2 regions of the Pantoea sp. X-Soil-ISGK-421 genome follow, and region 1 is predicted to be linked to the other one. Evidence: predicted binding sites of a transcription regulator. Region 1 holds the regulator's gene; the other holds the start of a gene.
The links. The regulator PhoB, encoded in region 1, activates phosphate uptake and scavenging genes when phosphate is short. The targets are predictions, from matches to a motif close to CTGTCATAAAACTGNCNNAT.

Region 1 (3,706 bases):
CGAAGTCGAGTCCCGACAGGGTTTCAATTGCTTTCAGTTTGTCGCCGACTTTATCGGCGATGATTTGATTATCGGCTACGCGTGCCAGCTCGACGCGCGGCACCTGTAGCTTGCCGTCGGCCAGGCCGCGCGCGCGGTTCTGGCTCCAAAAGGCGCGCCAGGCTTCCCCTTTGATCTCAAACTCCACTTCGGCCAGACACTCGGCGGTGTCTCGCGTGATCAGCTCATTCTGCGTTTGCGACAGCGTGCCGAGGCGCGGCGTCTGGTGATAGAGCGCCAGACAAATGGCATCAAGCAAGGTGGTTTTGCCCGCGCCGGTGGCGCCGGTAATGGCAAATAATCCGTTGCTGGCAAAAGGCTCACGGCGGAAATCGATAAACCATTCGCCGCGCAGTGCATTGAGGTTTTTAAAGCGTAGCGTCAAAATTTTCATGCAGATGGATTCTCCAGCGCCGCGAGGGTGGTGCGGAACAGCTGCGTGAGTTGCTCGGCCTGCTCTGCATCCAGCTGATCTTCCTGCGCCAGGCGGCGGGCAAAGACCTCTTCCACTTTTAATTCGCTCAGAGTTTCGTTCTCCAGCCGTTCCAGGCTGCGCTGCCGCTGCTCCCGGCTGCGGCGCACCAGCAGTACTTCAACCGGCAGTTTTTCGGTCAGTGCTTCAATACGGCGTTGCAGATCGCTGAGATATTCCTGCGTGGTGATCTCAATATCCAGCCACGTGGGCTGTTCGCTGGCGCTTTCGCGGAACTGCGCCAGCTGATGTTCGATCTCCGCCATTGAGCCTTTCAGCATCTGCATCGGCTGGAAGTGCGGAATGGTCAGCGGCGTGACCGTCTCCAGCGTGGTGCTGAACGTCAGCAAGAAGACGCTTTTCTCACGGCCGAGTTCATCAAAACTGAGCGGAATCGGCGAGCCGCTATAGCGAATATGCTCGCTGTTGGCGATGCGCTGCGCGCGATGGATGTGACCGAGCGCGATGTAATCCGCGGGTGGAAACGCCTGCGCCGGAAACGCATCCAGCGTGCCGATATAGATGTCGCGCACCGAATCGCTTTTTGTCACGCCGACAGTGGTGAGATGGCCGGTGGCGATGATCGGCAGCGTGCTGTCCAGCGCCTCGCGCTGCGCCAGCGCGGCAGCATAGCAGTGCTGATAATGCTGCTCGATCGCTTCCAGCAGCGAAATCTGCTTCTCGCGCCCCGATTGTCCGGCCTGACTGCGCAGGATATCGCGTGGACGCAGATAAGGAATGGCGCACAGCAGCGCACCCGGCGCGCCATCGCGCTGCGTGAGCGTTAACACCTGCTGTTCGCCTTGTGGTGTGGCGCTGGTGATCACCTGGGTATTCAGGCAGGCCAGCAGCTCGCGCGATTCATTCAGCGTCGCCACCGAATCGTGATTGCCCGCCAGCACCACCAGTTGACAGCCGCTCGGCTGCAGCGCCACCACAAAACGGTTAAACATTTCGCGCGCGTAGCTCGGTGGCGAGCCGGTATCAAACAGATCGCCCGCGACGATGAGCGCATCCACCTGATGCTGCACAATCTGATCCAGCAACCAGTCAAGAAACGCCTGGTGTTCCCGGGCGCGACTTTTGCTGTAAAAGAACTGGCCGAGATGCCAGTCAGCGGTGTGAATGATGCGCATGTTTGCTCCGTGCTGAGTTTAGCGAAGGCGAATTATAACCACTTAAGATCACAAAGAAAAAAAGCAGATTTTTATTGTGACATTTCCGTTTTTTATCTATCTATCTTAAGGCAGTGTTTTTCATAAAAGTGTCACAAAACTGACGCATAATGACGCCGCAAATCCCAGTGACACGGTGTCACACTAGCAGGAGTTACAATGGCTAAGCGCATTTTGGTTGTGGAAGACGAAGCTCCCATCCGTGAAATGTTATGTTTCGTGCTGGAACAGAATGATTACCAGCCTATTGAGGCGGAAGATTATGACAGCGCGATTGGTAAGCTGATCGAACCCTGGCCTGATTTAATTCTGCTGGACTGGATGTTGCCCGGCGGCAGCGGTATCCAGTTTATTAAGCATTTGAAGCGTGAAGCCATGACGCGCGACATTCCGGTGATGATGCTGACGGCGCGCGGTGAAGAAGAAGATCGCGTGCGCGGTCTGGAAGTGGGGGCGGATGACTATATTACCAAGCCGTTTTCGCCAAAAGAGCTGATGGCGCGTATCAAAGCGGTGATGCGCCGTATTTCGCCGATGGCGGTGGAAGAGGTGATTGAGATGCAGGGGCTGAGCCTCGATCCGTCATCGCACCGCGTGATGTCGGAAACCACGCCGCTGGAGATGGGACCGACCGAATACAAACTGCTGCACTTCTTTATGACGCATCCGGAACGCGTTTACAGCCGCGAACAGCTGCTGAACCACGTGTGGGGCACCAATGTGTATGTCGAAGATCGCACCGTCGATGTGCATATTCGCCGTTTACGTAAAGCGCTGGAACTGACCGGCCACGATCGCATGGTTCAAACCGTTCGCGGAACAGGGTATCGTTTCTCAGCCCGCTACTAAACGTAAACGGAGTTTTTACCGTGCTGGAACGACTCTCCTGGAAGAGACTTTTGACCGAGCTGGCGCTGGTCTGTTTACCTGCGCTGGTGTTGGGTCTGTTGTTCGGCTATCTGCCGTGGCTGCTGCTGATTGCGGTGAGCGGCGTGATGTTGTGGCATTTCAGAAATCTGATGCGTTTGTCACACTGGCTGTGGGTCGATCGTTCAATGACGCCGCCCACCGGACGCGGCAGTTGGGAACCGCTGTTCTATGGTCTGTATCAGATGCAGCTGCGCAACCGGCGGCGTCGGCGTGAGCTGGGTAATCTGATCAAACGTTTCCGCAGCGGTGCAGAATCGCTGCCGGATGCCGTGGTACTGACCACCGAAGAGGGCACCATTTTCTGGTGCAATGGTTTGGCGCAACAGCATCTTGGCTTGCGTTGGCCGGAGGATAACGGCCAGAACATCCTCAATTTGCTGCGTTATCCTGAATTTTCCCGTTATATCCGCCAGCGCAAGTTCGACATGCCGCTGACGCAGATCCTCAATAATCAGCATCATATGGAATTCCGCGTGATGCCATACAGCGAAGGGCAGTGGCTGATGGTGGCGCGTGATGTCACCCAAATGCACCAGCTGGAAGGCGCGCGACGTAACTTCTTTGCTAACGTCAGCCATGAACTGCGTACGCCGCTAACGGTGCTGCAAGGTTATCTGGAAATGATGGACGACTCGGTAATGAACGAGCGCACGCGCAGCAAGGCATTGCATACCATGCAAGAGCAGACGCGACGCATGGACAGCCTGGTAAAACAGCTGCTGACCTTATCGCGGATTGAAGCGGCTCCGGCCATCGATCTGAAAGAGACAGTGGATGTGCCTGGCATGCTGCTGCTGTTGCAGCGTGAAGCGGAAACGCTGAGTCAGGGACGTCATACCATCCATTTCCACACCGATCCGCACCTTAAAGTGTTCGGCAATGACGAGCAGCTGCGTAGCGCCATTTCCAATCTGGTCTACAACGCGGTGAATCATACGCCGGAAGGCACGCGCATCGACATCAGCTGGTTGCGTACCAAGCAAGGTGCGCAGTTTAAGGTGTGCGATGACGGGCCGGGCATCAGCGAGCAGCATCTGCCACGCCTCACCGAGCGTTTCTACCGTGTGGATAAAGCGCGTTCGCGCGCTAC
Region 2 (3,706 bases), 640 kb from region 1:
TGCGCGAGATGTTTTCCCACAAATGCGTGCCCGGCAATAGCGTCATCGGCACCTGATACACCGCCTCGTTATCCAGCGTCGCCGCCACAAAAGCGATGTAGAGCGGGAACAGAATGGTCAGCACGCCCAGCACCAGCAAGGTATGGCTGAAGATATCCAGCCCGCGTCGATTCTCAATCATTGGTATTGCACCTTACGCTCGACAAAGCGGAATTGCAGAATGGTCAGGCCAATCACCAGCAGCATCAGCACCACCGATTGCGCGGCGGACGAAGAGAGATCCAGGCCGGTAAAACCTTCGCGATAGATTTTGTAGATAAGCGTAGTGGTGGCCTGCACCGGACCGCCGCCGGTGGCGGCATCGATCACCGGGAAGGTATCGAAGAAGGCATACACCAGATTCACCACCAGCAGGAAGAAGCTCACCGGCGTAATCAGCGGCAGCGACAAATTGAAGAAGCGACGCACCGGACCGGCGCCATCGATCGCCGCCGCTTCCACCAGCGATTTGGGAATCGACTGCAGCGCGGCGAAGAAAAACAGAAAGTTGTAGCTCATTTGCTGCCAGATCGACGCCAATACAATCAGGAACATCGCCTGACCGCTATTTTGCGCGTAGTTCCAGTTGTAGCCCATTTGGTTCAGCAGGTGGCTAAACAAACCGAGGCCCGGATTGAACAGGAACATCCACAGCACCGCAGCCACCACCGGCGCGACCGCGTACGGCAACAGCAGCAAGGTTTGGTAGAGGCTGCGCAGGCGAATCACGTAATCCACTAGCGCCGCCAGCAGCAGGGAAAAAGTCATGCCGCAAATCGTGACCAGCGCACTGAACTCAATGGTGGTCCAGAAGGACGCCAGATAATAGTCGTCGCTGAACAGGCGTTTGAAGTTCGCCAGCCCAACGAAGGTGCTGGAGATGCCAAAAGGATCAATGCTTTGCAGCGAATACCACAAGGCTTCACCGGCAGGCCACAGGAAGAAAATGGCCGTAATCACCAACTGCGGCAGCAGCAGCAAATAGGGCAGAAAACGGGAGCGAAATACGGGGCGCGATGAGGACATAGCAGGCTCAATCTGAGAGAAAAATCGGGGCGAACGCCAGGCGCCGGCCCCGAGATAACAGCATTACTTCACTTGCTGCTCAAAACGGCGCAGCAGCTCGTTACCGCGTTTCACAGCGTTATCCAGCGCAGCCTGCGGCGCCTGTTTGCCGGTCCACACGCCTTCCAGCTCCTCGTCCACAATAGTACGAATCTGCGGCATATTGCCCAGACGCATGCCTTTGGTGAACGGCAGCGGATCTTTGTTCAGCATCTGGCGCGTGGCGATGTCTGCGCCTGGGTTCTTGTCGTAGAAGCCCTGCTGCTTAGTCAGCTCATACGCTGCGGTGGTAATTGGCAGGTAACCGGTTTTCTGGTGCCATTCGGCAGCGATTTCCGGCTGAGCGAGGAACTTCATGAACTCCGCCGCGCCTTTGTAGGTGTTGGCATCTTTGCCTTTCATCACCCACAGGCTCGCGCCGCCAATGATGGCGTTCTGCGGTGCGTTCGGTACGGTTTCATCGTAGGGCATCATGCCAACGCCGAAGTTAAATTTGGCGTAGTGTTTGATGTCGGCCAGTGAACCGGAAGAGGCAGTGGTGATGCCGCAATCGCCGTTGTAGAACTTGGCGGTAGATTCATCTTTACGACCGAAGTAGGTGAAATCCCCCTTCTTATTCATCGCTTCCAACATTTCGATGTGGCGCACCTGCACCGGCTTATTGAATTCCAGCACCGCATCGGTACCGTCAAAGCCGTTGTTTTTGGTGGCGACCGGCAACGCATGCCAGGCGCTGAAGTTTTCAATCTGAATCCAGCCCTGCCAGCCACTGGCGTAACCGCAGGTCAGGCCCGCTTTACGCAGCGCTTCGGCATCTTTCGCCAGCGCCTGCCAGGTTTTTGGTGGCTGATCCGGGTTCAGACCGGCTTTTTTGAAAGCATCTTTGTTGTAGTACAGTACCGGCGTTGAGCTGTTGAACGGCTGAGAGATCAGCTGGCCTTTACTGTCGCTGTAGTAACCCGCAACGGCGGGCACGAACTGTTGCGGATCCATCGGCACGCCAGCGTCTTTGAACACTTGATTGACTGGTACAATCGCTTTTGACGCCATCATCGTCGCCGTACCGACTTCATACACCTGCAGCAGCGCAGGCGCTTTACCGGCGCGCACCGCCGCGATACCCGCCGCTAAGCTCTGCTCGTAGTTGCCTTTGTATGTCGGAACGATCTTGTAATCGGGGTGAGCCTGGTTAAAACGTTGTGCCAGAGAATCAACTTCTTTGCCTAACTCGCCTTCCATTGAGTGCCAGAAAGGGATCTCAGTTGCAGCCAGCGCATTACCGCTGAGCGCCAGACCGAGTACGACACTCATCAGGCGGGGACGAAGCGTAAAAGCGGACATAAAGTTTTCCTGTGCTGTTAGCGACGCGCGAATTCGCGCATTTTGTAGTTCGCGACGTAACATGACACGGGAAAATGACGGATTAATAACAGGTTGATTACGGGGATGTGACAGCGGGATGGGATAGGTTTATATATTCGTCCGTGCTGGCTGTCCCCCATCCCGGCCTTCCCCCGCTAGCGGGGGAAGGAAACGCTGCCACTTGCTGCTTCAGCACTCACATATGGCAGCATCTTCCTCCCCCATTTATGGGGGAGGACCGAGGAGGGGGACAGCGAGCCCCTATCCAGGGGGACAGCGAGCACCAATTACGCGCCTAAATACGCGCTTCTCACCGCTTCATTTGATAGCAGCGCTTCGCCGCTATCCTCCAGCACCACGTGGCCGTTCTCCAGCACATAACCGCGATCTGCCAGCTTTAGCGCCTGGTTGGCGTTCTGCTCGACGAGGAAAATGGTCATGCCCTCTTTGCGCAGTTGCTCAATGGTATCGAAGATCTGCTGGATGATAATTGGCGCCAATCCCAGCGACGGTTCATCCAGCAGCAGCAAACGCGGCTGGCTCATCAGCGCACGGCCAATCGCCAGCATCTGCTGCTCACCGCCGGACATGGTGCCCGCACGCTGTGCTTTACGTTCTGCCAGGCGTGAAAACAGCTGATAGACGCGATCAATACGCTCCAGATACTGCTGTCGCGTAGCGAAGAAGCCGCCCATCGCCAGATTCTCTTCCACCGTCATACGCGAAAACACCCGCCGACCTTCCGGCACGATGGCAATCGCTTCGCGCATGATTTTCGCCGTTTGCCAGTCGGTGATCGCTTTACCATCAAAAGTGATGCTGCCGCTGGTGGCGCGCGGTTCGCCGCACAAGGTGCCGAGCAGCGTGGTTTTACCCGCGCCGTTGGCACCAATCAGGGTAACGATTTCGCCCTGATTGATGTGCAGATTAATGTTGTGCAGCGCCTGAATCGGACCGTAATGGGCGCTGACACCCTGCAAGGTTAAAATCGGGTTTGCCATGTTACGCCTCACCTAAATAAGCACGGATCACATCCGGATTGTTACGCACCTGTTCCGGCGTGCCGTTGGCCAGCGGCGTTCCCTGATTGACCACGTAAATGCGGTCAGAAATGCCCATCACCAGCTTCATATCGTGTTCAATCAGCAGCACGGAAACCTTGTGCTCACCGCGAAGTTCGGCGATCAGCTCATCCAGTTCGTGGGTTTCGCGCGGGTTAAGCCCGGCGGCCGGTTCATCC

Region 2: a site for PhoB is predicted at 2,518-2,537, ahead of ugpB (sn-glycerol-3-phosphate ABC transporter substrate-binding protein UgpB). Genes of this name have one in related genera too.

What each region holds. Positions count from the first base shown of each region.
Region 1 is NZ_AP035979.1:990,435-994,140, forward strand. Features, by position in the region: gene AC6I8K_RS04450 (SbcC/MukB-like Walker B domain-containing protein) at 1-433, opposite strand, end outside; gene sbcD (exonuclease subunit SbcD) at 430-1,647, opposite strand; gene phoB (phosphate response regulator transcription factor PhoB) at 1,846-2,535, shown strand; gene phoR (phosphate regulon sensor histidine kinase PhoR) at 2,556-3,706, shown strand, end outside.
Region 2 is NZ_AP035979.1:350,686-354,391, reverse strand. Features, by position in the region: gene ugpE (sn-glycerol-3-phosphate ABC transporter permease UgpE) at 1-181, opposite strand, end outside; gene ugpA (sn-glycerol-3-phosphate ABC transporter permease UgpA) at 178-1,065, opposite strand; gene ugpB (sn-glycerol-3-phosphate ABC transporter substrate-binding protein UgpB) at 1,129-2,445, opposite strand; gene livF (high-affinity branched-chain amino acid ABC transporter ATP-binding protein LivF) at 2,754-3,467, opposite strand; gene livG (high-affinity branched-chain amino acid ABC transporter ATP-binding protein LivG) at 3,469-3,706, opposite strand, start outside.